One region of the Bradyrhizobium sp. CCBAU 53338 genome, then DNA from elsewhere that is predicted to be linked to it. Evidence: riboswitches for the same ligand, from Rfam matches in the RefSeq annotation. Region 1 holds a riboswitch; the other holds the start of a gene.
The links. A riboswitch is a leader RNA that binds a small molecule or an ion and turns the genes downstream of it on or off. The one in region 1 is predicted to bind S-adenosylmethionine.

Region 1 (15,684 bases):
TTAGCTGCGCCACTAGTGAGTAAACCCACTAACGGCTGGCATTCATCGTTTACGGCGTGGACTACCAGGGTATCTAATCCTGTTTGCTCCCCACGCTTTCGTGCCTCAGCGTCAGTACCGGGCCAGTGAGCCGCCTTCGCCACTGGTGTTCTTGCGAATATCTACGAATTTCACCTCTACACTCGCAGTTCCACTCACCTCTCCCGGACTCAAGATCTTCAGTATCAAAGGCAGTTCTGGAGTTGAGCTCCAGGATTTCACCCCTGACTTAAAAACCCGCCTACGCACCCTTTACGCCCAGTGATTCCGAGCAACGCTAGCCCCCTTCGTATTACCGCGGCTGCTGGCACGAAGTTAGCCGGGGCTTATTCTTGCGGTACCGTCATTATCTTCCCGCACAAAAGAGCTTTACAACCCTAGGGCCTTCATCACTCACGCGGCATGGCTGGATCAGGGTTGCCCCCATTGTCCAATATTCCCCACTGCTGCCTCCCGTAGGAGTTTGGGCCGTGTCTCAGTCCCAATGTGGCTGATCATCCTCTCAGACCAGCTACTGATCGTCGCCTTGGTAGGCCATTACCCTACCAACTAGCTAATCAGACGCGGGCCGATCTTTCGGCGATAAATCTTTCCCCGTAAGGGCTTATCCGGTATTAGCACAAGTTTCCCTGTGTTGTTCCGAACCAAAAGGTACGTTCCCACGCGTTACTCACCCGTCTGCCGCTGACGTATTGCTACGCCCGCTCGACTTGCATGTGTTAAGCCTGCCGCCAGCGTTCGCTCTGAGCCAGGATCAAACTCTCAAGTTGGACTTGAACTTTGAACCGGCTGATCACAACGTTTGACGAGGTCCCACCATTATCGACCGAAGTCGATGTGCTGCCTGCGATTCACATCGCTGGCAACGATGGTGTTTCCTTTGAAACGTGTACCGCCGAAGTCTTTCGTCCGGTCTCGATCAGAAAAGCCGAAGCTTTTCAGAAGCGAGACCCGCAAGGACTCCGCCGTCCACGTTTCTCTTTCTTCATCTTCACTTGTCAAACAGCCCGGGACCGTGGAGGCCCCAACCTTCCGGAGTGGAAGGGTTCCGACACCCTTACCGACGTCGAATGACTCCAACCGATTGCGTCGGCTGTTGTGTCACTCAACAAGGTGAGGAGCATCAGTGGCGCGTTCGCTCGCCTTGGTCAGTGACCCGGCGGCGCCGCGCTCAGTGGTTGGGGTTATAGGCCCCACCTTCCGGGCTGTCAACGCCAATCGTCAACAAATCGTCGCACAGTGGATTGTTGTAAAAAAGCTAGCGATTCCAGCCTATTAGAGAGGCGGGGAGCGAGCGAAGCGGATCTGTCCGGTAAAAAATCTGAAAAAAAGTTTGGGCCCGAGGGAGCTCCTGAGGGGCTCCTGAGAGGTATCGGGAGCGGCCTCGGGCGCCCCATGGCCCAGGGCTCCTGCACCCGGCCGTTAAGGAAACTTTTTCCATACCGGGCGCCGTACTAGAGCCACAATCCCGCGGCGTTCTGGTATGACACAAGCTTGAATCGCAGGGATGCCAGTGGGGGCTGCCGGCGATTTTCATGGGGTTCAGAGAAGGCGATCTGACGATGACGCGGCCTTCTTCGGACATTCGAAAGACATCGAGAGACCTTCACCTGCCTTGCTGTTCGTAATTTCGGCCGGGCCTCATCCGGGGCCTACTGAGCGCGAGCACCTGTGCGATCAAGACTCTTCCAGCGATGCCCCTGCAAGAGGGCAACCGGGAAGAGCTCGAAGCGAGGGTTCCGGGTCGTTGATTGGGGGACTTGGGTTGAACCAGAGGACGTCACGCGGCGCTTACGGGCGTGAGACCGGGATCATCGATCTCGGCCACGAGCCGCCGCTGTCCGTCGATGGTTCGGAAGCTGCCGTCATCGATCGCCGTCGCGTCTCGGTGCAATGGTTCAGCGGTACAATTCTGACCGGACTCTGCGGCGCAGCCCTGATCGGCGGCGCCGTTTTCGCATCTCTCGACGGCGAATTGACCTTCGCCAAGGTGCCGGAGCGGGTCGAGGGCGCGCTGCGCGGGGCCTTCGGCGCCGCCGATCGCACCGCCACGCTGCACAAGAGCGACCGCTTGCCGCCGCCGAGTGACTCCACGGCGTCGCGTAATATCGTGCGCGTCTCGACGGTCGCCCGCGTCGGCAACCGCGACGTGATGCGCGTGCGCCCCTTCATCCGGATCGCCGGCAATCTGTCGATGACGACGAGCGATCTATCGGCGAAGATTCCGCCGTTCAACGCGCAGCGTCTGCTCACCGACGTCGGCTCCGATCCCAAAACCGCTGCCGACGATCCGAACAATCCTGAAGCCGTCGAGCCCGACGCCGAGGTTTCCTTCGTCACCAAGGATCTCTCGCCGGTGTTGCCGAAGGCCAGGATCGCCGCAGTGGTGGCGCTCGACGACATCCTGATGCGGGTGCGCGATGCCGCCAATTGGCGCGGCAATGGCGGGGTGCGCTACGCCTCGCTCGCCAATGCCACCGCCGACGTCTCCGGCGCGGCCGGCCCGTCTGACATGAAGATGGCCTACGCCGCCGAAGCGTCGTCGTCCGATCCCTATGCCGGTTTCGAGACGCGCGTGGTGCCGGAGAACGTCACGCTGCTCCCGAAGACCAAGGAGCAGATCACCGGTGGCAATCCCACGGGCGAGCGCGTCCATGTCGTCAAGAAGGGCGACAGCGTCGGCTCGGTGCTGCGCGATCTCGGCGCCACGCCCGACGAGATCAAGGCGATCGCTGCGACGCTCGGCCCCCGTGGCCGCGACGGCGGCCTGAAGGAAGGCGAAAAGCTTCGCATCCTGATGGCGCCCGCAAGCCCCGGCGCACGCCTGCAGCCCTACCGCGTCGTGGTCGCCAACGACACCGTGGTCGAAGCGATCGCGGCGCTGTCCGATCTCGGCAAATACGTCGCGGTCGACGTTTCCAGCATGAACACCGTCGCCGACGCCACGGCCAACGCCAGCAGCGACGACGATGAAGACGATGACGGCAGCGGCGTGCGGCTCTACCAGAGCATCTACGAGACCGCGATGCGCAACAAAGTGCCGATGCCCGTCATCGACGACATGATCAAGATCTACTCCTACGATGTCGATTTCCAGCGCAAGGTGCAGCCGGGCGATTCCTTCGACGTTTTCTACGCCGGCGAAGACGAAGGCGTGACTTCGAGCGAGAAGAACGAGGTGCTGTTCGCCTCTCTGACGCTGGGTGGCGAGACCAAGAAATACTATCGTTTCCAGAGCTCCGACGACGGCGTCGTCGACTATTACGACGAGACCGGCAAGAGCGCGAAGAAGTTCCTGGTCCGCAAGCCGGTCAACACCGCCATCATGCGCTCCGGCTTCGGCAGTCGCCGCCATCCGATCCTCGGCTATGTGAAGATGCACACCGGCGTCGATTGGGCCACCGCCTACGGCACGCCGATTTTCGCCGCCGGCAACGGCGTGATCGAGAAGGCCCAGCTCGAAGGCGGCTACGGCAAATACGTCCGCATCAAGCACAACAACGGCTACGAGACGGCCTACGGCCACATGTCGGCCTTCGCCAAGGGCATGGAGCCGGGCAAGAAGGTGCGGCAGGGCCAGGTCATCGGCTTCGTCGGCTCGACCGGCCAGTCGACCGGCCCGCACGTCCACTACGAAATCCTCGTCAACGGCCGCTTCGTCGACCCGATGCGCGTGAAACTGCCGCGCGGCCGTTCGCTCGAGGGTCCGATGCTCGCCAGCTTCGAGAAGGAACGCGACCGCCTCGACGCCATGATGAGCGGCCGCAACGGCGCCATCGCACGCATGTCGGACGCGACCGGCGGGTCACTTCAGGTCAGCAACCGCTAGCTTTCAGACCGGACGATTTCGAGAAACGCCCCGGAGAGACAACCTCTCCGAGGCGTTTTCGTTTTGCCTCGAGTCCGGCGCTCAGTTCAGCTTGCGCTTCGACACCGGCGCCTCGAACTGGGCGATCTCCGCGGTCTGCGGCGCCTTGCCGTTGAAGGTCAGCACGTTGCCTTCGGACGAGATCGCGACGCTGTCGCCATCCCTGACGTCGCCGGCCAGGATCATCTCGGCGAGCGGATCCTGCAGGTAACGCTGGATCACCCGCTTCAACGGCCGGGCGCCATAGGCGGGATCCCAGCCCTTGGCAGCGAGCCAGTCGCGGCCAGCAGCATCGAGCGTCAGCACGATCTTGCGATCGGTCAGCAGCTTCTGCAATCGCGCGAACTGGATCTCGACGATCCGACCCATCTCGCTCCGCTGCAAGCGGTGGAACAGGATGATCTCGTCGACACGGTTCAGGAACTCGGGGCGGAAATGTCCCCGTACCATTCCCATCACCTGGTCACGCACAGCCGAAGTGTCTTCGCCCTCGGGTTGATTCACCAGGAATTCCGAACCGAGGTTCGAGGTCATGATGATCAGCGTGTTGCGGAAATCGACGGTGCGGCCCTGACCATCGGTCAGGCGGCCGTCGTCGAGCACCTGCAACAGGACGTTGAAGACGTCAGGATGCGCCTTCTCGATCTCGTCGAACAGCACGACCTGGTAAGGCCGGCGCCGCACCGCTTCGGTGAGCGCACCGCCCTCATCGTAGCCGACATAGCCCGGAGGCGCGCCGATCAGCCGCGAGACCGAATGCTTCTCCATGTACTCGGACATGTCGAGACGGACCATCGCGGTCTCGTCGTTGAAGAGGTACTCGGCGAGCGCCTTGGTCAGCTCGGTCTTGCCGACGCCGGTGGGCCCCAGGAACATGAACGAGCCGGTCGGCCGGTGCGGGTCCTGCAGGCCTGCGCGCGAACGGCGCACGGCGGTTGCGACCGCGCGCACGGCCTCGGCCTGGCCGACGACGCGCTGTCCGAGCTGCTCCTCCATCTTCAGGAGCTTCTCTTTCTCGCCCTCCAGCATCTTGTCGACCGGCACGCCGGTCCAGCGCGAGACCACTTGCGCGATGTGGTTGGCGGTCACCGCCTCCTCCATCATCTCGCCGGAGCCTTCACGCGCCTCGATGTCGGCGAGCTGCTTCTCGAGCTGCGGGATCCGGCCATAGGCCAGCTCACCCGCCTTCTGGAATTCGCCGCGCCGCTGCGCGTCGGCCAGATCGACGCGCAGGGCGTCGAGTTCCGACTTCAGCTTCTGGGCGTTGGAGAGCTTGTTCTTCTCCGCGCTCCAGCGTGCCGTCAGTGCCGCAGACTTCTCTTCGAGCTCGGCGAGCTCTTTCTGGAGAGATTCGAGACGGGACTTGGAGCCGAGATCGCTTTCCTTCTTGAGAGCTTCCTGCTCGATCTTGAGCCGGATGATCTCGCGGTCGAGCGAATCCAGCTCTTCCGGCTTGGAATCGACCTGCATCTTCAGCCGCGCGGCCGCCTCGTCCATGAGGTCGATCGCCTTGTCGGGCAGGAAGCGGTCGGTGATGTAGCGGTTGGACAGGGTTGTGGCCGCAACGAGCGCGGAATCGGTGATCCGCACGCCATGGTGCTGCTCGTACTTGTCCTTCAGGCCGCGCAGGATCGAGATCGTGTCCTCGACCGAGGGCTCGCTGACGAAGATCGGCTGGAAGCGCCGTGCCAGCGCCGCATCCTTCTCGACGTGCTTCTGATACTCGTCGAGCGTGGTCGCACCGATGCAATGCAGCTCGCCGCGGGCGAGCGCCGGCTTGAGCAGGTTGGACGCGTCCATCGCGCCGTCGCCCTTGCCCGCGCCGATCAGCGTGTGCATCTCGTCGATGAACAGGATGAAATTGCCGTCGCTCGCGGTGACTTCCTGGAGCACGGCCTTCAGCCGCTCCTCGAACTCGCCGCGGTATTTTGCACCGGCAATCAGCGCGCCCAGATCGAGCGAGAGCAGCTTCTTGTCCATGAGACTTTCAGGCACGTCGCCGTTGACGATGCGCAGCGCGAGGCCTTCGGCGATGGCGGTCTTGCCGACGCCGGGCTCGCCGATCAGGACGGGATTGTTCTTGGTCCGGCGCGACAGCACCTGGATCGTACGGCGGATCTCCTCGTCGCGGCCGATGACCGGGTCGAGCTTGCCATCGCGCGCAGCCTGGGTCAGGTCGCGGGCATATTTCTTCAGCGCGTCGTAGGCGTTCTCGGCCGTCGCGGAATCCGCGGTGCGGCCCTTGCGCAGCGCCTCGATGGCCGCGTTGAGATTTTGCGGCGTGACACCGCCCTTGGCGAGGATCGCGCCAGCCTCGCTGGTCTTCTCCAGCGTGAGGCCGAGCAGAAGCCGCTCGACGGTGACAAAGCTGTCGCCGGCCTTCTCACCGGCCTTTTCGGCTGCATCGAAAGTGCGCGCGAGCTCGGGCGCCAGATAGATCTGGCCGGCACCGCCGCCAGACACCTTCGGCACCTTGTTCAGGGCGTCCTCGGTCGCCTTCAGAATTGCGCGGGAGTTGCCGCCGGCACGGTCGATCAGACCGGCAGCCAGCCCCTCATTGTCGTCCAGCAGCACTTTCAGGACGTGCAGCGTCGAAAATTGCTGATGCCCCTCGCGGACCGCAAGCGACTGCGCGGACTGGACGAAGCCCCTGGAGCGTTCGGTATATTTGTCGATATTCATGGCTTTTCTTTCCCTCGGCCTGCCCCTGGGGCCCTCTAAGGCACCCCAAACGGCATCTTCATTGGGTTTCCACTTGTCGCGTTGACGTTGCTCAACCAACAGCGGTCGTTATCAGCCGGCGCTGGCGCCGGCCTGCCCCAGATGTGGGAAGCGTGCCCTCGGATCGGAAGAGGCGAGTTCACAATTTCGTGCACTGACCGGCCTGCTTGGCGAGCGCGGTCAGAATCTCCTAAGTAGGCCCATGAATTTGAGCGACAAGACAGCCAGCCAGACCGCCGAAATTACCGGCCTTTACCGTTACCCGATCAAGGGCCTGACGCCGGAACCGCTGCCCCGGGTTTCCCTGCGGACCGGCCAAACCCTCCCCGCCGACCGCCGCTACGCCATAGAGAATGGCCCCAGCGATTTTGACCCGGAGGCTCCGGAGTGGAAACCGAAAATCCAGTTCCTGATGCTGGCCCGCAACGAGCGGCTCGCCTCTCTCGACAGCCGTTTCGAGGACGCGACCAACCGCCTGACCATCCGCAAGGACGGCGAGATCGTCGCCAGCGGCGATCTGGAGACCGCGGCCGGGCGCGCGGCCATCGAGGGCTATTTCACCGAAAACTTTCAGCCGGAACTGAAAGGCCCGCCAAAAGTGCTGTCAGGCCGCGGCCACAGCTTCTCCGACGTCGCCCGCAAGGTCGTGTCCATCATCAACATCGAGAGCGTCCGCGCCATCGAGACCATGCTCGGCGGCGCGGCCGTCAATCCCCTGCGCTTCCGCGGCAATCTTTACCTCGAGGGCTGGCCGGCCTGGTCCGAGCTCGACCTCGTCGGCCAGACGCTCGCGATCGGGCAGGCCCGGCTGAAAGTGATCAAGCGCATCGTCCGCTGCCCAGCCACGAATGTGGACCCGGTGACGGCAAAGCGCGATCTCGAGATCCCGCCGACGCTCTCGCGCCATCTCGGCCACATGGACTGCGGCATCTATGCCGAGGTGGTGGCCGACGGCGAGATCGGGGTGGGGGATACGGTGGCGGTGGAAGAGCCGAAGCTGGTGTGAGCCAACGTCGTCTCCACGTATTCCGTCATTGCAAGGAGTTGTTGCGACGAAGCAATCCGGACTGCGCCCGCGGAGGGACTCCGGATTGCTTCGCTTCGCTGCACTGACGGGGTGAAACCTCAGTTCGGCATCACATACGCATAGATCCGGCCGCGCGAGATCGGGGCCTCGCGAACGCGGTTGCCGTTGTTGCCGGAAATCATGATCGGATTGCCCTGCGCGTCGATGCCGGTGATGATGCCGACATGACCGCCGCGGCGGCCGCGCGACATCACCGCGATGGCGCCGACCTGCGGACCGGAGACGCGCGTGCCGTAATGCGCGAACGAGCTCGCCATGTCGGAGCCGGTGCCCTGATGACCGGTCTTCTGAAGCACCATGTTCATGAAGCGCGCGCACCACAGGCTGCCGCGCCCCGTGGGATTGCCGCCGAGATAACGACGCGCCTCGGAGACGAGGCCAGATCCACCTCCGAAACCGCCGCTCATGCCCGCGCCGGCATTGGCGTTCGGATCATAGCTGGCCTGCGTGTTGGCGAATCCACTCGCCCGCAAAGCGGCCGCGCTGCGCTCGAAGCGCGAGCTGCGGGCATGGTGGCGATAATGATGATGTCGATGTCTGGCGTGATGCACGTAAGCGTGCCGCTCTGCGCTATGACGATGATGCGGCCGCGCCGAGGCCGGAGAAACGAACGCGGCAACCGCCGCGAAGAACAACGCCAGCGCGACAACACAACGCGACAGGCGGAACGCAAACAACTCAAACATTCTTCATCCTTCGTTGACACCCCCACTTCCCAAGTGAACCTGCCAAGTTGGCCCGTGCATTGGCCAACATCGATAGGGCCGTTAAGCCGTCCGATGTGGCGAGAAAAAGACGCCGCGCCGGCGAATAGCTGCGATGATTCTGCGGCAATGCTGGTTCGAAGCTGCCTCATTGCGGACATCAGCATTAACTGCGATCCTGACGTCACGGCTTGAAGAGAGGGAAACAGTTAATGCCCCACGCCATGACGAAGGACGACGTCCGCATCTATTTCGAGGAAGCCGGCCAGGGAACGCCGATCATTTTTCTTCACGAATTCGCGGCCGACTACACCAATTGGGAGCCGCAGATGCGCTACTTCTCGCGCGGCCACCGTTGCATCACCTATTCCGCGCGCGGCTACACGCCGTCCGACGTACCCGATGGTGATGTCTACACCTACACGCACTTCTACACCGATGCGCTCGCCGTGCTCGATCATCTCGGGATCGAACGCGCGCATCTCGTCGGCCTGTCGATGGGCGCCTACTCCTCGCTCCAGATCGGATTGAACGCGCCGCAACGCGCGCTGTCGATGACGCTCGCCGGTGTCGGCTCCGGCTCGGAGCTCGACAATCTCGAGGCATGGCGCAAACAGTGCCGCGCCAATGCCGAGCAGTTCGAGACGCTGGGCTCAGCCGAAGTCGCAAAGGTCACGCGCGAGGCGCCGAGCCGGATTCCCTTCCTGGTGAAGGACCCGCGCGGCCACGCCGATTTCTATGCCGCGCTGGCGCGGCACGATTCCAGGGGATCGGCCAACACGATGCGCGGCTTTCAGGGCGGGCGGCCGTCGATCTACACCATGACGGACGCGGTTGCGAAGGTGGCCACGCCGGCGCTGATCATCTGCGGCGACGAAGACGATCCGTGCATCGGAGCGAGCCTGTTCCTGAAGAAGCATCTGCCTGCGGCAGGGCTCGCGATGTTTCCGAAATCAGGTCATGTGCTCAATCTCGAAGAGCCTGCGCTGTTCAACGAGAGCGTGGAGCGGTTCGTGACGCTGGTGGAAGCGGGACGGTTGCCGGTGCGTGATCCGCGATCGCTGGCGGCGCACTGATCGTCATTCCGGGATGCGCCGAAGGCGCAGGCCCGGAATCCATTGAACGGCAGGCGCTGAAGCACGATGGATTCCGGGTTCGATGCTTCGCATCGCCCCGGAATGACGCCTACGGCATCACTCCCCCTGCCCGCGGCTCAGCAGGAACACGCCCTGCTCGCCGAACAGATTCCACACCCACCATGGCAGGCGCAAACGCAGCGGGCGGCCGTAGAGGTCGAGCGCCTCGGCACGCTCCATCTTGACGCCGATCGCGTCGCAGAGCTCGACGAAATCCTTGATGGTGCAGAAATGGATGTTGGCGGTGTCGTACCAGCTCGCCGGCAGATTCTCCGTGCGCGGCATGTGGCCGCCGATCAGGAGCTGGAGGCGCATCCGCCAGAAGCCGAAATTGGGGAACGACACGATGGCGCGCCGACCGATGCGCAGGAGGTTTTCCAGCACGACCTTCGGCTGACGCGTTGCCTGCAGCGTTTGCGACAGGATCACGTAGTCGAAGGCATCGTCAGGGTAATTGACGAGGTCAGTGTCGGCGTCGCCCTGCACCACCGCGAGGCCCTTTGCCACGCAGCGGTTGACGCCCTCGCGCGACAGCTCGATGCCGCGCCCGTCGATGCCGCGGGTCTCCAGCAGCTGAAGCAGATCACCTTCGCCGCAACCGACGTCGAGCACCTTCGAGCCCGGCTTGACCATCTCGGCGACCAGCAGATGGTCGGTGCGAAATGGGCCGGACTGCTCGGAGGCCAGCCCGTTGAGCGGCAGCACTTCCTGTACAGACATCGCTAGCCGTCCTTGGAGGTGAGCCCGCGCGCCTTGCCGGCCGATTGCAGGAAGGCGCGCGAGATGTCGAAGAATTCGGGCACGTCGAGCAGGAAGGCATCGTGGCCGCGATCGGTCTCGATCTCGGCGAACGACACCCGCGCGCTCGATGCGTTGAGCGCATGCACCAGCGCGCGCGATTCCGAAGTCGGAAACAGCCAGTCGCTGGTGAAGGAGACCACGCAGAAGCGGGTCTCGATCCCCGCGAACGCCTTCGCCAGCACGCCGCCATGGTCGGCAGCGATGTCGAAATAGTCCATCGCGCGGGTCAGATAGAGATAGGAATTGGCGTCGAAGCGTTCGACGAAGGATGAGCCCTGATAACGCAGATAGGACTCGACCTGGAAGTCGGCGTCGAACGAGAAGGTCGGCAGTTCGCGGTCCTGCATGCGGCGGCCGAACTTGCGGTGCAGCGCCGCGTCCGAGAGATAGGTGATGTGCGCGGCCATGCGCGCGACCGCGAGGCCGCGATGCGGATGGATGCCCTGATCGGCATAGGCGCCATTGTGCCAGTCGGGATCGGCCATCACGGCCTGGCGGCCGAGCTCGTGGAAGGCGATGTTCTGCGCGGAGTGCCGCGTCGAACAGGCGATCGCCAGCGCGGAGTAGACGCGCTTGGGGTACGCCGCGGTCCATTGCAGCACCTGCATGCCGCCCATCGAGCCGCCGACGACGGCGAACAGCGTGTCGATGCCGAGCCGGTCGATCAGCATCGCCTGCGCGCGCACCATGTCGGGGATCGTGATGACGGGGAAATCGAGGCCCCACACCTTGCCGGTCGCGGGATTGATCGAAGCCGGGCCGGTCGAGCCCATGCAGCCGCCGATCACGTTGGAGCAGATGATGAAGTACTTGGCTGGATCGAGCGGCCGGCCGGGGCCGACAAGCGTCTCCCACCAGCCCGGCTTGCCGGTGACCGGATGGACATTGGCGACGTGCTGGTCGCCGGTCAGCGCATGGCAGATCAGCACCGCGTTGGTGCGATCGGCATTGAGCTCGCCATAGGTCTTGTAGGCGATCTGGAACGGGGTGAGATCGACGCCGCAATCGAGCCGCAGCGGCTGGTCGGCGCCGAAATGCGCGAGCAGTGAGCTCGGGTGATCCACCTCGTGCGACCGTTCATCGGCACTGATCGCGGGACTTGGAATCGACTTGACGCCAACCATCTCTGACCATCGACCTCGTTTGCGATCGGACTTCAGATCGCCACTGACATCAGGCCATGAAAAACCCGGCCTGAACGATAGGTTCGGCCGGGATCGGAAGCGTCCCCGGCCTGTTTAGCGAGTTTTTTAACGTGGCTGCAAGCCGGCCGGCTCAAATGACCACGGAACGGGCAAAAACCTACCGGCTTGAGCCGATTTCGTCAAGTCGCGGTCCGGATTAGCCAAAATCGGCTCTCGATGGGCCGCGCGGCAGGCCGTCATTTCTCTTTGCTTTCGCGGCCCATCCTGCCTAATCAGAACCTCGACCTCAGCCTCACAACAGCCCGTCAAATATGTCCCAACGTCCGCCCGCGCCACCATCGCTCCAGGAATTGCGCAAGGAGATCGACGCGATCGACGAGGCCATGCATCGCCTGCTGATGCAGCGCGGCGACATCATCGACCGCCTGATCCAGGTGAAGCAGACCCAGGAGGTCGGCTCGGCGTTCCGCCCGGCGCGCGAGGCCTCGATGATGCGCGACATCGTGCAGCGCCATCGCGGCATCCTGCCGCTCGACACGGTCGAGAGCATCTGGCGCGTCATCATCTCGACCTTCACCTATGTCCAGGCGCCGTTCTCCGTGCATGCCGACATCTCGGTGAGCGAGCCGGCGATGCGCGATTCCGTGCGCTTCCATTTCGGCTTCACGGTTCCTTACGTCGCGCATTTCAGCGCGCAGGCCGCGGTCGAGGCGGTGGCGAAATCCAAGGGCGACCTGGCGCTGGTGTCGGCGACATCGAGCCGCACGCCATGGTGGCTGGAGCTGGAAGCGGACGGCGCGCCGAAGATCATCGCGCGCATGCCCTTCGTCGAACGCGCCGATCATCCGGCGGCACTGCCCGTGTTCGCGATCTCGCGCGTCGCCGACAGCGCCGTGGTGACGGAGGTCGAGACCTTCAGCGTGCGCGTCTCCGGGTGGAACGCCGAAGTCGCGCGGGCGCTGTCGCCGCTCGCCGACATCGTGGCGGTGCCCGATACCGCCTTCGACGGCGCGGCGCTGCTGGTCTCGGTCACGTCAGCCACCAGCATCGACAGGATCAGGGCTGCCCTGATCGAAGCGGGGGCCTCGGTGCGGTCCACGGCTCTCGTCGGCAGCCACGCAACGCGCTATACGGTGCCCCCGACCGGGCCGAAATCGTAGATCGCGAACCGCTGAAGTTACTCCGGAGTTGAAGATGTCCCGCCCCGTGCCGAATCCCGGCATTCTCGATATTGCGCCCTACACGCCCGGCAAGACCCCGGTGCCGGAGCCGGGCCGCAAGGTGTTCAAGCTCTCGGCCAACGAGACGCCGTTCGGACCCTCGCCCAAGGCGATCGAGGCCTTCAAGCGCGTCGCGGATCATCTGGAGGACTATCCGGAAGGAACCTCGCGCGTGCTGCGCGAGGCGATCGGGCGCCACTACGGGCTCGATCCCAACCGCATCATCTGCGGCGCGGGCTCGGACGAGATCCTCAACCTGCTCGCCCATACCTATCTCAGCCACGGCGACGAGGCGATCTCGACCACGCACGGCTTCCTGGTCTACCCGATCGCGACCATGGCGGTCGGCGCCAGGAACGTGGTTGCGGCCGAGAAGAACCTGACCTGCGACGTCGACGCGATCCTGAAAGCCGTGACGCCGAAGACGAAGCTGGTCTGGCTCGCCAATCCCAACAATCCGACCGGCACCTATATCCCGTTCGACGAGGTCAAGCGCCTGCGCGCCGGACTGCCGTCACACGTACTGCTGGTGCTGGACGCCGCCTATTGCGACTACGTCTCGCGCAACGATTACGAGATGGGGATCGAGCTGGTCGCCACCACCGAGAACACCGTGGTGACGCACACCTTCTCCAAGATCCACGGCCTCGCCGCGCTGCGCATCGGCTGGATGTTCGGCCCCGAGCACATCATCGACGCGGTCAACCGCATCCGCGGTCCCTTCAACGTGTCGACGCCGGCGATGTACGCCGCGGTCGCCGCGATCGAGGACACCGCGCACCAGGCGATGTCGAAGCAGTTCACCGAGACCTGGCGCAACTGGCTCGGCGAGGAGATCACCAGGCTCGGGCTGAAGGTGACGCCCGGCGTCGCCAACTTCGTGCTGATCCACTTCCCGGAGACCGGCAAGACTTCGGACGCGGCGGACGCCTATCTCACCAAGCGCGGCCTGGTGCTGCGCGCGTTGAAGAACTATGGCCTGCACCACCAGCTGCGCATGACCATCGGCACCGAGGAGGCCAACCGCCTGGTCGTCGAGGCCCTGCGCGACTTCATGGCCGGCAAATGAGCGTGAACCCGCACTTCCAGCGCGTCGCCCTGATCGGCTTCGGTCTGATCGGCGGCTCGATCGCGCGCGCTGCGAAGCTCCAAGGCCTGGCCGGCGAGATCGTCACCACCGCGCGCTCGGAGAAGACGCGCGCGCGCGTGCTCGAGCTCGGCATCGTCGACAAGGTCGTCGCGACCAATGCGGAAGCGGTGGAGGATGCCGATCTCGTCATCCTCTGCATTCCCGTCGGCGCCTGCGGCCCGGTGGCGCAGGAGATCGCCGCGCATCTGAAGCCCGGCGCGATCATCTCCGACGTCGGCTCGGTCAAGGGCGCGGTGGTCAAGGACATGGCGCCGCATCTGCCGAAGAACGTTCATTTCGTGCCGGCGCACCCTGTCGCGGGCACCGAGCATTCGGGACCTGACTCCGGCTTCGCCGAGCTCTTCATCAACCGGTGGTGCATTCTCACGCCGCCCGAAGGCACCGACGCTGAGGCCACCGCGCATCTTCGCGCGTTCTGGGCGGCGATGGGCGCCAAGGTCGAGGTGATGACGCCGGATCATCATGATCTCGTGCTCGCCATCACCAGCCATCTGCCGCATCTGATCGCCTACACCATCGTCGGCACCGCCGACGAGCTGCAGCAGGTGACGGAGTCCGAAGTCATCAAGTTCTCGGCTGGCGGCTTCCGCGACTTCACCCGCATCGCGGCCTCCGACCCGACGATGTGGCGCGACGTGTTTCTCGCCAACAAGGACGCCGTGCTGGAGATGCTCGGCACCTTCACCGAGGATCTCGCCAAGCTCACTCGCGCGATCCGTCGCGGCGACGGCGAGGCGCTGTTCGACCATTTCACGCGCACCCGTGCCATCCGCCGCGGCATCGTCGAGATCGGCCAGGATTCGGCCGCACCCGACTTCGGCCGCCAGCACGGGCAGCTCGACAAGAAATAGAGCTAGCAGCGGATCAATACAGCGGCGGAATCTGGCCGACCTTGAACGGGCCGAGCAGCACGGCGCCGTCGGCGAATTTCAGCGGGAAGGTACGGGCCTTCCTGCCCTCGAGCGTGCTCTCGGTGCCGATCGCGTTGATGCCGGCGGCAATCCCGGCATTGGCGTTCTGCTTGATGACCTTGCCGAGACCGGGCACGGCACGGTCGAGCGCACCGAAGAGGTTGTTGAGGTCCTGCGACTTCACGCCGGGCGCGACGCGATCGAGCGTCGCCTGTGGCACGCCCTCCTCCAGCATCTTCTCGATGCCGAGCGCCGGGATGACCCGCTCGAGGCCGGTCACCGTCATCTGCAATTCGCCATCCAGTCGGCCACTGGCCGAGAGGCCGAGCGTACCGGCCGCGACCGCGATCATCTCGCCCTGCTGGATCCGCGACTGCACGATCTCGATATGACCGCCGGCGGCCTGGATCTCGCGGAAGCGCTGCGGCCAGGGCTTCGGCGTGAAGTCGGAGAGGCCGGTGATCTTCGCGCGCGTGTCGGCCTCGAACGGCTCGGCGAGCAGGGGATGAACGCCCTGGATGCTGCCTTGCGAGACCTGGAGCACGGTCTCGATCACGGGATGATCGGCTGGCGATCCCTCGGCGATGCGTCCGTGCAGTTCGATCCGCTTGGCGCGCGCAAGCGGCACCTGCACCGAGCCATCGAGCCTGTCGAGGCTGGGATCGTCGAACACGATGGAGGCGCGCTCCGGCACCGCCGGCAGGCCGATCACGCTGCTGCGGCCCTTGCTCCAGTTCACGACGAACGTGTTCTGCGTGACGCCGTCGACCAGGGTTGCCGGCGCGGAAAACTCGGCGATGACGTGCTTGGGATCGTAGATCTGTCCCACGACGAGGATGTTGTCGAGCTTGGCCGTGAACGGCGTCTTGCTCGCATTCTGCGAGACCAGGGCGACGCTGGCG
Region 2 (15,684 bases), 400 kb from region 1:
CTTGGCGCCGAGAGGACCGTAAAATGACCGATCTGTCCGTATCCGTGAGTTCCAACGCTCATCTGGCATCGCAGCAGCCGTTGCCGGAGGCCCCGGCCAAGGTGACGGTGCGCAATCTCAACTTCTATTACGGCGAACACCACGCGCTGAAGAACATCAACCTGGCGCTCGGCACCAACCGCGTCACGGCCTTTATCGGGCCGTCGGGCTGCGGCAAGTCGACCCTGCTGCGCATCTTCAACCGGATGTACGACCTTTATCCGGGCCAGCGCGTCACCGGTCAGCTCATGCTCGACCAGACCAACATCCTCGACCCGAAGCTCGATCTCAACCTGCTGCGCGCCCGCGTCGGCATGGTGTTCCAGAAGCCGACGCCGTTCCCGATGACGATCTACGAGAACATCGCCTTCGGCATCCGTCTCTACGAGAAGATCTCGAAGTCCGAGATGGACGGTCGCGTCGAGAAGGCGCTGCGCGGCGGCGCGCTGTGGAACGAGGTCAAGGACAAGCTCAACGCCTCGGGCCTGTCGCTCTCCGGCGGCCAGCAGCAACGCCTCTGCATCGCCCGCACCGTCGCCGTGCGGCCCGAGGTGATCCTGTTCGACGAGCCCTGTTCGGCGCTCGATCCGATCTCGACCGCCAAGGTCGAGGAACTGATCCAGGAACTGTCCGAGAACTACACGATCGCGATCGTCACCCACAACATGCAGCAGGCGGCCCGCGTCTCCGACAAGACCGCCTTCATGTATCTCGGCGAACTGATCGAGTTCGACGACACCAGCAAGATCTTCACGTCGCCGTCCGACCGGCGCACGCAGGATTACATCACCGGCCGGTTCGGCTGAGGAGACGGGACATGGGTTCTGAACATACCGCAAAAGCCTTCGACACCGACCTCCAGGAGCTCACCCGCCTGGTGGCCGAGATGGGCGGCATCGCCGAGCGCATGATCGTCGATTCCGTCGATGCCCTGATCCGCCGCGACGTCGCGCTCGGCCAGCGCGTCGTCACCATCGACGCCGAGCTCGACACGCTGCAGAGGAAAATCGAGGAGCGCGCCGTGCTCACCATCGCACGCCGCCAGCCGATGGCGGTGGACCTGCGCGAGATCGTCGGCGCCATGCGCGTTGCGACCGATCTCGAGCGGATCGGCGACCTCGCCAAGAACATGGGCAAGCGCGTCGCGGCGCTGGAGACGGATTTCCATCCGCTCAAACTGTTCCGCGGCCTCGAGCACATGACCGACCTCGTGCAGCAGCAGGTCAAGTCGGTGCTGGACGCCTATGCCGCGCACGATCTGCCGGCGGCGATGGCGGTGTGGAAGGGCGACGAGGAAGTCGACGCCATCTGCACCTCGCTGTTCCGCGAACTCCTCACCTACATGATGGAGGATCCGCGCAACATCTCGTTCTGCATCCACCTGATGTTCTGCGCCAAGAACATCGAACGGATCGGCGATCATGCCACCAACATTGCCGAGACCGTGTTCTACATGATCGAAGGCCAGGCGATCACCGACAAGCGGCCGAAGGGCGACATGACGACGTTCGCCACGACGGTCCCGAACACCTGATCAGGCAAGGAGCGACCAGACCATGGGCGCACGCATTATGGTGGTCGAGGACGAGGAAGCTCTCACCGAGCTTCTCCGCTACAACCTCGAAGGCGACGGCTATGACGTCGAGACGGTGATGCGCGGCGACGACGCCGACACCCGCCTCAAGGAGCATATCCCCGATTTGATTGTGCTCGACTGGATGCTGCCGGGGCTGTCGGGCATCGAGCTGTGCCGCCGCTTGCGGACGCGGTCCGACACCAAGCAGCTGCCGATCATCATGCTCACTGCGCGCGGCGAGGAGAGCGAACGGGTGCGGGGCCTTGCGACCGGCGCCGACGATTACATCGTCAAGCCGTTCTCGGTGCCCGAGCTGCTGGCGCGCGTGAAGGGGCTGCTGCGGCGCGCCAGCCCGGAGCGGCTCGCGACCGTGCTTGCTTTCGGCGACATCGAGCTCGACCGCGAAAAGCGCCGCGTGGCGCGCTCGGGCCGGCCGATCGATCTCGGCCCGACCGAATACCGTCTGCTCGAGTTCTTCCTGGAGCATCCCGGCCGCGTGTTCTCGCGCGAGCAGCTGCTCGACAGCGTCTGGGGCCGCGACATCTATATCGACGAGCGCACCGTCGACGTGCATATCGGCCGCCTGCGCAAGCTGCTCAATCTCGGCCGCGAGCAGGACCCGATCCGCACCGTCCGCGGCGCGGGCTACGCGCTCGACGATCGCTTCGCGAAGGCCGAGCAGGCCTCCGGCTAGCTACCTAGCTGCCCGCAAGCAAAACAAAAAAAGCGCGCTCGGTGGCGCGCTTTTCTTTTTCGCCCCGGCCGGTGCCGGGACGATGTCGGTCTCAAGCTGTACTCAGCGCGTGCCGGGCTTGGCCGGTGCGCGGCGGCGATCGGCTGCCGGCTGATACGCAACGCGCGAGTGCTGGGCGCAGTAGGGCAGGCCGGACAGGGCCTTGCCGCCGCAGAAGAAGAAATCCGGGCTCGAGGGATCGCCCACCGGCCAGTGGCAGGTGGCTTCGTTCAGCTCGAGCAACGAGAGCCGCTGGCTCATCGGCACCACGTTGTCGTAGGTAACGGGTTCGGCCTCGACCTCGACCTCGAAGGCCTGCGCCAGTGCGGTGTTGCCGCGCGCGATCGGCCTGCTCACCCGCATCATGTGCTGCGCAGGACGTGCCTTGCGTGGCCGCGGAGCCGCTGACGAGGGGCTCTTGGCGCGGCCGGACAGGCCGAGCCTGTGCACCTTTCCGATCACGGCGTTACGGGTGACATTCCCAAGCTCGGCGGCGATCTGGCTGGCCGAAAGTCCGGCCTCCCAGAGCTTTTTCAGCTGCTCGACGCGATCGTCGGACCAGGTCAAAACCGTCATTGCACCCTTTCCTTCGCCGCGCGCCCGCCATCCTGGGGCCGCACAACGAATGCCTAAGCCTCGAAAAACCCGTGCCGCCGGAATCCCTTAAGGCTCGCCGGGCGCGCGAAGTGCGCCCGAACGTTTACGCCGGTACATGAGGACTCTTGGGATCAGAACCGCTGCACGAGATGTCGTATCTGACAAGCCAAACGCTACAATATGGCGTGACTCGCGCGCAAGAGTCCGCCGACTCGCTTCCACATGTTCCGTGGCGAAAATCCTGCAAAATCGTCACCGCAAGACTACGGATTCGGCGTTTCGCGAGGCTTTCCGGGCGGCATTGACACCCGGATCACCAGGCCTAAAATGGCCGTGCGTGCCGCCCTTAAAAGGCGGCACGTTTCGTTTTCCGGGCCGGTCAATGGTGCGTTGCGCAATGCACGCGTCGGCCGTCCGCAACAATCAAGTGATCGTCATGACCAACAGCGCAGCGCCGCATTTGCTCCCCGTTTTTGCCAGGGCCGACATCGGTTTTGAGCGCGGTGAAGGCGTCTGGTTGATCGCAACCAATGGCGATCGCTATCTCGATTTCACCTCGGGCGTCGCCGTGAACGCGCTCGGCCATGCCCATCCTGCGCTCGTCAAGGCGTTGCAGGAGCAGGCGACCAAGCTCTGGCACATGTCCAATCTGTTCCAGAGCCCGGATGGCGAGAAGCTCGCCGCGCGCCTGTGCAACGAGAGCTTTGCGGACTTCGTCTTCTTCTGCAATTCCGGCGCCGAGGCGCTGGAGGGCGTGATCAAGCTGGTTCGCCATCATCATTTCTCCAAGGGCCATCCGGAGCGCTACCGCATCGTCACCTTCGAGGGCGCCTTCCACGGCCGCACGCTGGCGACGCTGGCCGCAACGGGATCGGCAAAATATCTCGAAGGGTTTGGTCCGCCGATGGACGGTTTCGACCAGATCCCGCATGGCGACATTGAGGCCGTGAAGAAGGCGATCGGTCCGCACACCGCCGGCATCCTGATCGAGCCGATCCAGGGCGAGGGCGGCGTGCGTTCGGCGCCTCCCGGCTTCCTCAAGGCGCTGCGCCAGCTCTGCGACGAGAAGGGCTTGCTGCTCGCATTCGACGAGGTGCAGACCGGCATGGGCCGGACCGGCGATCTGTTCGCTCATCGCCGCACCGGCGTCACACCCGACGTGATGTCGCTTGCGAAAGCGCTCGGCGGCGGTTTTCCAATCGGTGCTATCCTGGCGACCGCGGATGCGGCCTCCGGCATGGGCCCCGGCTCGCACGGCTCGACCTTCGGCGGCAACCCGCTGGCGATCGCGGCTGCGAATGCCGTGCTCGACGTCATGCTCAAGCCCGGCTTCTTCGATCACGTGCAGAAGATGTCGCTGCTGCTCAAGCAGAAGCTCGCTTCCGTGATCGACCGTCACCCTGACGTCGTCAGCGAAGTCCGTGGCGAGGGCCTCCTGATCGGCATCAAGGCCGTAGTTCCCTCCGGCGATCTGGTCGCCGCGCTCCGCAACGAAAAGCTGCTCACCGTCGGCGCCGGCGACAATGTCGTGCGTTTCCTGCCGCCCTTGATCGTCACCGAGGCCGAGATCGAGGACAGTGTCGGCCGGCTCGAACGCGCCTGCACGGCGCTGTCAGGCAACAAGCGGGCGGCAAGCTGATGAGCAAGGGTCCCAAGCACTTCCTGGACATCAACGAGCTGCCGCTGTCGGAGCTCAAGAGCATGCTCGCGGCCTCCTCCGCCATGAAGGCGAAGCAGAAGGCGCATCAGCCGGTCAGGCCGCTCGAAGGCAAGACGCTGGCGATGATCTTCGAGCGACCGTCGACCCGCACCCGCGTTTCGTTCGACGTCGCAATGCGCCAGCTCGGTGGCGAGCCCATCATGCTCACCGGTGCCGAGATGCAGCTCGGCCGCGGCGAGACCATCGCCGATACCGCGCGCGTGCTGTCGCGCTATGTCGATGCCATCATGATCCGCATCCTCAACCACGAGGCGCTGCTGGAGCTTGCGGCGAATGCGACCGTGCCCGTCATCAACGGCCTGACGCGGCGCTCGCATCCCTGCCAGGTGATGGCCGACCTCATGACCTACGAGGAACATCGCGGTCCGATCGAAGGCCGGACCGTGGCCTGGACCGGCGACGACAACAACGTGTTGGCGTCCTGGGCCCATGCCGCCGAACGCTTCAAGTTCAACCTCAACGTGGCAACGCCGCCGGAACTCGCTCCGAAGAAGGTGATGCGCGACTTCATCAAGGCGACCAACGCATCGATCGTGCTCGGCACCGATCCCGAGGCTGCCGTGAAGGGCGCCGATTGCGTCGTCACCGACACCTGGGTGTCGATGGGCGACAAGGAAGGTGAGCATCGCCACAACGTGCTCAAGCCTTACCAGGTCAATTCCAAGCTGATGTCGCTCGCCAAGCCAGATGCGCTGTTCATGCACTGCCTGCCCGCCCATCGCGGCGAGGAGGTCACTGATGAAGTGATCGACGGGCCGCAATCGGTCGTGTTCGACGAGGCCGAAAACCGCCTGCACGCGCAGAAGGGCATCTTGGCCTGGTGCTTCGACGCGGTGAAGTAGCCTGGGCGCGCGGTAACGATCGTCGTGCTGGCGAAAGCCACGACCCAATACCACCGGGCTCTGTTTGGCGAAGATTGGCGATTGCCGGCGTGCGCCACGACTCCTCCCTCGGGTTATGGGTCCTGGCCTGCGCCAGGACGACACCGAGTTTGCGGTATCGTATGCGATCAAAGCAGCGTTCGGGCGCGTTGATCTGCGCCCCCTTCCATTTTCCGCCCTCCGACCCCAGATAAAGCGCCATGGTTTCCCAATCCCCTGACATGAAAACCGGGCCTGAAGGCCCGGTTCGCGCGCCTTCAGCGGTTCCGATCGACGATGCCGTGCTGCCCTACGAGGTCGACGCGCTCGATGTGCGCGGTCGCCTGGTGCGGCTTGGCCCTGCGCTCGACGAGATCCTGACCAAGCACGATTACCCGGCCCCGGTCGGCAAGCTGCTCGGCGAGGCCATCGTGCTGACGACGCTGCTCGGCTCGGCGCTGAAATTCGAAGGCCGCTTCATCCTCCAGGCCCAGACCGACGGGCCGGTGTCGTTCCTGGTGGTTGACTATCAGGCGCCGGATCGCCTGCGCGCCTATGCGCGCTTCGACGCCGAGCGGCTTGGCGATGCCAGGGACTCCGGCACGCTGCTCGGCCGCGGTCATCTCGCCATGACCATCGATCAGGGGCCCGACATGAGCCGCTACCAGGGCCTGGTCGCGCTGGACGGCGGCAGCCTGGAAGAGGCCGCCCACGAATATTTCCTGCGCTCCGAGCAGATCCCGACGCGTGTGCGCCTTGCGGTCGGCGAGGAGTGGCGCTCGAGCGACGGCGGCAAGCACCGCTGGCGCGCCGGCGGCATGCTGATGCAATTCCTGCCGAAGGCGCCGGAGCGCGCGCGGCAGGCTGACCTGCATCCCGGCGATGCGCCTGAGGGCCTCGAGGCTCACAGCGTCGCTGAAGACGATGCCTGGGTCGAAGCGCGCTCGCTGATCGAGACCGTCGAGGACGTCGAACTGATCGATCCCGATCTCTCCGGCGAGCGGCTGCTCTATCGTCTGTTCCACGAACGCGGCGTGCGCGTGTTCAAGCCGCTCGTCCTGAAAGCGCAATGCTCATGCTCGCGCGATGCGGTCGCGTCCATGCTGAAGAGCTTTTCGCCTGACGATCGCAGCGCGATGGTCAAGGACGACAAGGTCGTCGTGACCTGCGAGTTCTGCTCATCGGTGTACGAGTTCACGCCCGAAGAGGCCGGCGTCGAGGACGCGTAAGGCGCGCTCCATCCTCGTTCATTCCGAGCCCCACGCCCGGTGTCATCGCCCGACTTGATCGGGCGGTGTGTGTCGCCTCTAATTCAACACCCGCTTGTTGTCCGGGCTGTCGAGCGAAAATGTCGGCACGTCGATCTCGAAACGTTCGCCGGTTTCGCTGACCATCTGGTAGCGGCCGGTCATGAAGCCGGAGGCGGTCGAGAGCGGCACGCCGGAGGTGTATTCGAACCGCTCGCCGGGGGCGAGGGTCGGCTGCTCGCCGACGACGCCTTCGCCCTTGACCTCCTGCTGGCGGCCGGAGGCGTCGGTGATGATCCAGTGCCGCGTCTTGAGCTGCACGGTCTCGTCACCCGAATTGGTGATGACGATGGTGTAGGACCAGAAATAGCGCGAGCGGTCGGCCGACGACTGCTCCGGAACAAAGTTCGGCTCGACGGTCACTTCGATCTGGCGGGTCACGGCGCGGTACATGGCTGCCATCATAACGAAAACCCCGCCGGGAACCAAACGCCGCAGGCGGCCGGGGCGACATCGTCCCGCCAGAATTCACGAGGAAGTAGACCCCAAATTTGGTCCAGCCGCTTTGCGAGGCGGCGACTGGACCGGTACACTCCTTTCAACTTTCAACGTTGCGATTTTGCGGAAGGGTTTTTGGGCCCCGATGACCATTGCCGATCAAGTGACGGGATCGACGATCGCGGGAACGACAGGCGCCAAGCCCGCGGAGGCCAAGCCGCGCATTGCTGCGCCGGCCATCACGCTGCCGGCCATCGGCGAGCGCGAGCTCAGGCTCGATCTGTTCCGGGGCCTCGCGCTGTGGCTGATCTTCATCGACCATCTGCCGCCGAATTTGCTGACCTGGTTCACGATCCGTAATTACGGCTTCAGTGACGCCACCGAGATCTTCATCTTCATCTCCGGCTACACCGCCGCCTTCGTCTACGGCCGCGCCATGCTGGAGAGCGGTTTTGTCATCGCCACCGCGCGCATCCTGCGCCGGGTCTGGCAGATCTATGTCGCTCACGTCTTCCTGTTCACGATCTTCCTCGCCGAGATCTCCTACGTCGCGACCAGCTTCGAGAACCCGCTCTACACTGAAGAGATGGGCATCATGGATTTCCTCAAGCAGCCCGACGTCACCATCGTGCAGGCGCTGCTGTTGCGGTTCCGTCCCGTCAACATGGACGTGCTGCCGCTCTACATCGTGCTCATGCTGGCGCTGCCGCTGATCCTGTGGTCGATGAAGTGGAAGCCCGACGTCACGCTCGCGCTCTCGGCGCTGCTCTATGCGGCGACCTGGGAATTCGACCTCTATTTCTCCGCCTATCCGAACGGCTTCTGGGCGTTCAATCCACTGGCCTGGCAATTGCTGTTCGTGTTCGGGGCATGGTGCGCGCTCGGAGGTGCGCGACGCATGTCGCGCATTCTGGCATCACCCGTGACTATATGGATCTCGATCGCCTACATCGTCGCGGCGTTCTACGTGACGTTGACCTGGTACGTGCCGCAACTCGGCCATCTCATGCCGAAGTGGCTCGAGCAGTGGATGTATCCGATCGACAAGACCGATCTCGACGTCCTGCGCTTCACGCATTTCCTGGCGCTGTCCGCACTCACCGTGCGCTTCCTGCCGCGGGAGTGGCCAGGTCTGAAATCACCCTGGCTGCGGCCTCTGATCCTGTGCGGTCAGCATTCCCTCGAGATCTTCTGCCTCGGCGTCTTCCTGGCCTTCGCCGGCCATTTCATCCTGGCCGAGGTCTCTGGTGGACCGGCCATGCATGCGCTGATTAGTCTCTCCGGGATCCTGATCATGTGGGGCGTTGCTTGGGTGATTTCGTGGTACAAGCGCGTGGCTGACAAGGGCGGTGCGAAAACCAAAAACGCCGTCGGCAACGCCGATCTGGCGGGAGGGGGCTGATGAAGGCGAAGGTTCTCCTGAGCCTGATCCTGCTATGCGGTGACCTCGCCGCGCCTTCGGCGCGTGCGGGCGATACCGTGCCTGCCGCGCCCGCAGCCTGCGAATTGCCGCCCTATCTGCTCGCCACCGACAGCCAGCTCCACAAGGTTGCCGACACCGTCAAAGCAGGCAAGCCGCTCGAGATCCTGGTGATCGGCAGTCGCTCCACGACCATTCCGGCCCAGGAGGACAGCTCATACCCGGCGCGCATGCTGGCCAATTTGAAGGACAAGCTGCCGCCTGCGGAGACCGTGCACGTATCCGTAGAAATACAGAGCAAGAAGACCGCGGAGGAAGCCGCGGGTACCTTCGTTAAGCTCATGGAAGCAAAAACGCCTACTTTGGTCATCTGGCAGACCGGGACCGTGGATGCTATCCGCTCCATCGATCCCGACGATTTTCGCGGCGCGGTGACCGATGGGGTCGCTGCGTTGCAAAATGCGGGGGCTGACGTCGTCTTGATGAACTTGCAGTACAGCCCGCGTACCGAAACCATGATTTCGGCGCCGCCCTATCTCGACAACATGCGGGTGGTGGCGCAGGAGCATGATATCCCGCTGTTCGACCGTTTCGCGATCATGCGGCAGTGGAATGATCAGGGTCAGTTCGACCTGTTCAGTCCCTCTCGCGGCCCTGAGCTGGCGAAGCAGGTCCATGATTGCATTGGCCGGGCGTTGGCACAGTTTGTGATCGACGCTGCCCATCTGGGGCCGGCCGAGCAGCAGAATTGAGGTCTAGCGTTAATGAGTTCTCTCCGCCCTTTTGGCCTGTCGACATGGCTGGTCGCGCCCGCCGCGGCGGCGCTGCTGATGCTGACGCCTGTGCTGCGGGCACCCGCCCTCGCGCAAGCAGCGCAGGCGACACCCGCTCCGCAGCAGGCCGCTGATCCAGCACCCGCATCGCCCTCCCAGACCACGGTCGCTGCGACCAGCCAGCCGCCCGCCGAGCAGCGCGGTCTCACCTCGCGCGCCATCGACAAGGTCAAGCAGGTCGCGAAATCGGCCGGCGACATTTTCAGCCGTGTGCCGTGTCTGTCGCCGAAGGGCAGTTCGAAGACGACGGGCTCGCTGCCGCATGTCGCGAGCAAGCTCATCGCCGGCAAGCCCGTCGTCATCGTCGCGTTCGGTTCGTCGTCGACCGCGGGCTATGGTGCGAGCTCGCCCGACTTCAACTATCCGAACCGTCTCGCCGCGCAGCTGCGCCGGCAGTATCCGACCGCCGACATCAGCGTCATCAATGCCGGCGTCGGCGGCGAAGATGCGCCCGAGATGATGAAGCGCCTCCAGAAGGAGGTGATCGACGTGAATCCGGATCTCGTGATCTGGCAGGTCGGCACCAATGCCGTGCTGCGCAATCTCGATCCGGGCGATACCGCCAGAATGGTCGAGGACGGCGTCACCCGCATCCAGGCCGCCGGCGATGCCGACATCGTGCTGGTCGACCCGCAATATTCACCGCGCGTCACCGAGCGCCCTGAAAGCGCAAGCCGGATGGTGAGGCTGCTCGGCAAGGTCGCCGAGCTCCGTCACGTCGGCATCTTCCCGCGTTTCGAGGTGATGCGCGACTGGCACGAGAAGCAGGCGCTTCCGGTCGAGAGCTTCGTCATCGCCGACGGCCTCCACATGAACGATTGGGGTTACGCCTGCTTCGCCCAACTGCTCGGCGACGACATCATTCGCTCGGTCGGCCAGATCAAGCTCGGCGTGAACGTGCCGGCCGACGTGCGGACGTACCGGCCGATGTGAGCCGTCTCCCCATTGTCGTCCCGGCCTTCGCCGGGACGACAATAACCTCACGCCTTCTCCAGCGCGGCGGTCAGGTCCTCGATCAGATCATCCGCATGCTCGAGCCCGGCCGAGAAGCGGATAAAGCCCTCGCTGATGCCGAGGGCTGCACGATCCTCGGGCTTCAGCCGCTGATGCGTCGTCGTCGCCGGATGCGTAACGAGGCTCTTGGCGTCGCCGAGATTGTTCGAGATCTTCGCGAGCTTCAGCTCGTTGAGCACGCGGAACGCCGCCGCCTTGCCGCCCTTCACCTCGAAGCCGACCAGCGTCGAGCCGCCGCGCATCTGCTTTTTCACCAGAGCCGCCTGCGGATGATCCTCGCGCCCGGGATAAACCAGCCGCGCAATCTTGGGGTGGCTCGCCAGCACGTCGGCGATGCGCGCCGCGGTGTCGGTCTGCGCGCGCACGCGCACGCCCAGCGTCTCCAGGCCCTTGAGCAGGACCCAGGCGTTGAACGGCGAGATCGACGGGCCGGTCTGGCGCATGAAATTGTGGATGTGCTCGGCGACGAAGGCTTCCGACGACAGGATGATGCCGCCCAGACAACGACCCTGGCCGTCGATGTGCTTGGTCGCGGAGTAGACGACGACGTCGGCCCCTAACGCGAGCGGGCTCTGCCAGATCGGCGTTGCAAACACGTTGTCGACGACGAGCCGCGCGCCGCCCTTGTGCGCGATCTCGGCAATCGAGGGAATGTCGAGCACGTCGAGCGTCGGATTGGTCGGGCTCTCCAGGAAGAAGGTCTTGGTGTTCTGCTTCACCGCGCGTTGCCATTCATCGAGATTGGCGCCGTCGACCAGCGTGGCCTCGATGCCGTAGCGCGGCAGCAGGTCCTGAATGACGTAGAGACACGAGCCGAACAGCGCGCGGGAGGCGACGACGTGATCGCCGGCCTTCAGCGGTGCGAGGATCGCGGTCGTCACTGCGGCCATGCCCGTCGCGGCCGAACGTGCGGCCTCGGCGCCTTCGAGCTCGATCATGCGACGTTCGAACATCGCGATCGTCGGGTTCGAATAGCGCGAATAGATGAAGCCGGGGTCCTCGCCCTTGAACCGCGCCTCGCACTCCTCGGCGCTGTTGTAGACATAGCCCTGGGTCAGGAACAGCGCCTCCGACGTCTCGCCATATTGCGAGCGCAGGGTGCCGGAATGGACCAGGCGGGTTTCGGGACGGTAATTGGCAGGCGACTTCGACATAGGACCCTCCGAGATGACCGCTTCGTCGAAAACGGTCACAAAAAAACCGGCCTGGACAACTTCCACGGGCCGGGATCACAGAGGTCCCCGGCCTGTTTAGCGACTTATTTAACGTGGCTGCAAGCCGGCCGGCTCAAATCACCACGGGATAAGTGATGCTCATATTCCGCAATGCCCTTTTCGTCAAGGCGTCCATCGGATAGCCGTAAAAGGCTAGTATTTCCCGCAAGTCCGGATGTACTCGACCCCTGATGAGGACCTCCTGTTGACGTTCACGGTTGCCGCCGACGCCAATGGTATCCTGCCCGACCGCATGATCGCGGCGATGGCGGAAGAGGGCCTCATCCTGCCCGCTTATGATTTCGTCGAAAGCCAGATCCAGCCGGCGAGCCTCGACCTGCGCCTCGGCGACATCGCCTATCGCGTGCGCGCGAGCTTCCTGCCCGGTCCCGGCGCCACCGTGGCCGAGCGCATCGACCAGTTGAAGCTGCACGAGTTCAGCCTTGCCGACGGCGCAGTGCTCGAGACCAACTGCGTCTACATCGTGCCGCTGCTGGAGAGCCTTGCGCTTCCGCCGGAGATCGTCGCCGCCGCGAATCCGAAAAGCTCGACCGGCCGGCTCGACGTCTTCACCCGCGTCATCGCCGACGGCACCCGCCGCTTCGACATGATCGGCGCCGGCTATCACGGTCCGCTCTATGCCGAGATCAGCCCGAAGACGTTTCCGGTCCTGGTGCGCGAGGGCTCGCGCCTGTCGCAGGTACGCTTCCGCACCGGTGATGCGATCCTCAATGCCGACGCGCTCGAAAGCTTGCATGCCACCGAGCGTCTCGTCGACATCGACGATGCCGATCTCGCCGGCGGCGTCGCCGTCTCCGTCGATCTCTCCGGCGAGAAAGGCAGCGGCTTCGTCGGCTATCGCGCCAAGCGCCACACCGGCGTGGTCGATGTCGATCGTCGCTCCGGCTACGCGGTGGACGATTTCTGGGAGCCGATCGCGGCGCGTCCCGACGGCAGCTTGATCCTCGATCCGGGCGAGTTCTACATCCTCGCTTCCAAGGAAGCCGTGCAGGTTCCGCCTGACTACGCCGCGGAGATGGTGCCGTTCGATCCGCTGGTCGGCGAATTCCGCGTGCACTATGCCGGCTTCTTCGATCCCGGCTTCGGCTATGCCGGCGCCGGCGGCCAAGGCGCGCGCGCCGTGCTGGAAGTGCGCTCGCGCGAAGTGCCGTTCATCCTCGAGCACGGCCAGATCGTCGGCCGCCTCGTCTACGAGAAGATGCTGGCCCGCCCCGACGCCATGTACGGCCAGCGCATCGGCTCCAACTACCAGGCGCAGGGGTTGAAGCTGAGCAAGCACTTTCGGGTGTAGCCGTATCCCCGTCCTCCGCCGTCATTCCCTGCCTTCGCGTCGCGAAAGCGGGGAATCCAGTAAGCCGCGGCCTCTCGTTTCAATCACTGACGTCTCTGGAATACTGGATCGCGCGGTCTTCGCCGGGCGATGACAGCGAGATTGTGGCCGGTTGCCTCGCTCTATCCGCGATGACACACTCCGGCAAAACAACAAGCCGGGAGCGAACATGACCGTCGCAGCAGACGCCGCGCAAGCAGCGCAATGGAAACGCTGGCGCGCGGTCGCCGACCTCTATCACGCCTACTTCACCGGCCTCATCCTCACCGTGGTCACGCGGCGCGGCACGGCGGATGCGGCCGAATTCGTCTTTCGCGTGTTTCGCCGCCAGCAGCAGGAGCGATTCCTTCCCGGACTCGTGAAGCTCGGGATCGATCATCTGCCGCCGGCCGTGGCGGCTGCGCAATATCACTATCTCTCCAACTGGATCGGCGGCGTGCACGTCGAATACATGTACGAGAGCGACACCAAGGCGTGGATCCGCTATCCGCCGCCGCGCTGGATCTGGAAGGGGCCGGCGATCTGTGGCGTGCCCGGCGAGGTCTCGCGCGCCATGCTGCGCGGCTGGCACGCCAACAACGGCGTCGCGCTCGGCGATACCCGGCTGGGCTTCGTCTGCACCAAGCAGAGTGTCGACGGTCAGGACGGCCTCGAAGGCTACTATCATCAATACGACCATCCGCTCGAACTCGACCAGCGCCTGGTGTTCGCACGGCATCTCGAAGCGCCGCTGTTCGATGCGAAGACCGCGCCGGCGCTGCCTGTCGCGAGCTGGCCCAAGCCGCGCCTCGAAAAGGCCTACCGCAACTACGCCATGGAATATGTGCGCACGGCCGCGCCGGTGATGGTGCAACTGTTCGGACCTGAAGACGCCGGCCATCTCCTGCACATCACCGGCAAGCTGATCGGCATGCAATTCTTCGACGAGATCGCGGAGCCCCTGGCCATGCGCCGGGGTGGCGCGGGCGAGTTCGCATCCTTCCTCAGCGCGCTGTTCGCAGCGCAGGACGATATGGCCGAGACCACGCAATCCGAAGGCAGCTTCGAAATCCGTCAGCAGAGCTGGAAGCTGATGGACGATGTCGCCGACTATCATCGCGCCTGCGCCAAGGTGCTGGAGGGACTGTTCGAAGGGCTTGCTGCGGGATGCGGCCGGCATATCGGCGTCCACTTGCGCCCGGCAGCAAGCGGCCGTCTGCCGATGGTCTGGACAGTCGGGTAATTCCACCGCTTGAAATGCGCTGCCGCAGGGCACGCCTGCACCCGACGCAGGAGGAATCGGCAGCCGCCGTGCTAACAAGTGCCTGCCGCGCCTTTCGCGCGAGGAAATCGATTGTCACACCTATGCATTGCCGCGCCGCAAACGGCGCTTGTGCCCGGGAGAGGAAATGACTGATCTCGCCGAGATCCCGGTCGATGAGCAGGAACGTCCGCTGCCGCCGCCACGGCGCCCCGCACGGAGCGCGCTGACCGACGGGCCGATCCTGCGCACGCTGCTCTCCCTCGCCTGGCCGAACGTTGTCGCGCTGTCCGCCGGCACCTGCGTGGTGATCGCGGAGACCTCCTATATCGGCCGTCTCGGCGTCGAAGCGCTGGCCGCGATGGCGCTGGTGTTTCCGACAGTAATCCTGACCATGACCATGTCGGGCGGCGCGATGGGTGGCGCCGTGGCCTCCGCGATCGCGCGTGCGCTCGGCGCCGGCGATCGCGAGCGCGCCGGCTCGCTCGCCGCGCATGCGCTTCTGATCGGTCTCACCTTCGGTCTCGTCTTCATGCTGGGTATGCTGATCTTCGGGCCCCAGGTGCTCGAGATGCTGGGCGGCCGCGGCAACGTGCTGGCGCATGCGATTGCCTACACCCAGGTGTTCTTCGGCGGCGCGGTGCTGCCCTGGACGCTCAACACCATGGCCGGCGTGCTGCGCGGCACCGGCAACATGAAGCTGCCGTCGCTGTTGATTCTCAACTCAGCGGTCTGGCAGATTCTGCTCGGCGGCACGCTTGGCCTCGGGCTCGGACCCTTCCCGCAGCTTGGCATGCGCGGCGTCGCGGCCGGCGCATTGATCGCCTACTCCATGAACATCTGCGTGATGGGCTGGTATCTGTTTTCGGGCCGCGCGCGCGTCGTTCCAAAACTGCGCGGGCTGCGCATCCAATGGGCGATGTTCTTCGACATCCTGAAGGTCGGCGCCATCGCCTGCTTCTCGCCGCTGCAATCGGTGCTGACGATCTCGATCTTCACCCACATGCTGGCAAAATTCGGCACCGCGATCCTTGCCGGCTACGGCATCGGCGCGCGGCTTGAATTCCTGCTCACCTCGATCGCGTTCTCGTTCGGCATCGCTTCGGTGCCGATGATCGGCATGGCGGTCGGTGCCGGCCGCATCGCCCGCGCGCGGCGCATCGCCTGGACCGCCGGTGCGAGCGCCTTCGTCGCGGTCGGCGCGCCGGCCTGCCTCGTCGCGCTGTTCCCCGATCTCTGGGTCAACATTTTCACGGACAGCGCCACGGTGCGCGCGACCAGCCATCAATATCTGTCGACGGTCGCGCCGTTCTACGCCTTCATCGGCCTCGCCTCGACGATG

Region 2: linked by a shared signal. The riboswitch ahead of XH90_RS33030 (O-succinylhomoserine sulfhydrylase) and the one ahead of XH90_RS31070 (homoserine O-acetyltransferase) in region 1 are both predicted to bind S-adenosylmethionine.

Annotation. Positions count from the first base shown of each region.
Region 1 covers NZ_CP030048.1:6,609,320-6,625,003, forward strand. The annotation lists rRNA gene XH90_RS31030 (16S ribosomal RNA) at 1-809, opposite strand, end outside; gene XH90_RS31035 (hypothetical protein) at 820-1,113, shown strand; gene XH90_RS31040 (M23 family metallopeptidase) at 1,805-3,868, shown strand; gene clpB (ATP-dependent chaperone ClpB) at 3,950-6,589, opposite strand; gene XH90_RS31050 (MOSC domain-containing protein) at 6,831-7,634, shown strand; gene XH90_RS31055 (TIGR02594 family protein) at 7,754-8,401, opposite strand; gene XH90_RS31060 (alpha/beta fold hydrolase) at 8,632-9,495, shown strand; gene metW (methionine biosynthesis protein MetW) at 9,613-10,275, opposite strand; gene XH90_RS31070 (homoserine O-acetyltransferase) at 10,278-11,480, opposite strand; SAM riboswitch at 11,574-11,653, opposite strand; gene XH90_RS31075 (chorismate mutase) at 11,813-12,661, shown strand; gene hisC (histidinol-phosphate transaminase) at 12,696-13,790, shown strand; gene XH90_RS31085 (prephenate/arogenate dehydrogenase family protein) at 13,787-14,722, shown strand; gene XH90_RS31090 (DUF2125 domain-containing protein) at 14,736-15,684, opposite strand, start outside.
Region 2 covers NZ_CP030048.1:7,010,331-7,026,014, reverse strand. The annotation lists gene pstA (phosphate ABC transporter permease PstA) at 1-27, shown strand, start outside; gene pstB (phosphate ABC transporter ATP-binding protein PstB) at 24-845, shown strand; gene phoU (phosphate signaling complex protein PhoU) at 857-1,573, shown strand; gene phoB (phosphate regulon transcriptional regulator PhoB) at 1,596-2,309, shown strand; gene XH90_RS33070 (GcrA family cell cycle regulator) at 2,412-2,924, opposite strand; gene XH90_RS33065 (aspartate aminotransferase family protein) at 3,382-4,584, shown strand; gene argF (ornithine carbamoyltransferase) at 4,584-5,507, shown strand; gene XH90_RS33055 (Hsp33 family molecular chaperone) at 5,747-6,754, shown strand; gene apaG (Co2+/Mg2+ efflux protein ApaG) at 6,833-7,225, opposite strand; gene XH90_RS33045 (OpgC domain-containing protein) at 7,416-8,672, shown strand; gene XH90_RS33040 (SGNH/GDSL hydrolase family protein) at 8,672-9,442, shown strand; gene XH90_RS33035 (SGNH/GDSL hydrolase family protein) at 9,455-10,456, shown strand; gene XH90_RS33030 (O-succinylhomoserine sulfhydrylase) at 10,504-11,691, opposite strand; SAM riboswitch at 11,767-11,846, opposite strand; gene XH90_RS33025 (2'-deoxycytidine 5'-triphosphate deaminase) at 11,927-13,063, shown strand; gene XH90_RS33020 (hypothetical protein) at 13,272-14,324, shown strand; gene XH90_RS33015 (MATE family efflux transporter) at 14,491-15,684, shown strand, end outside.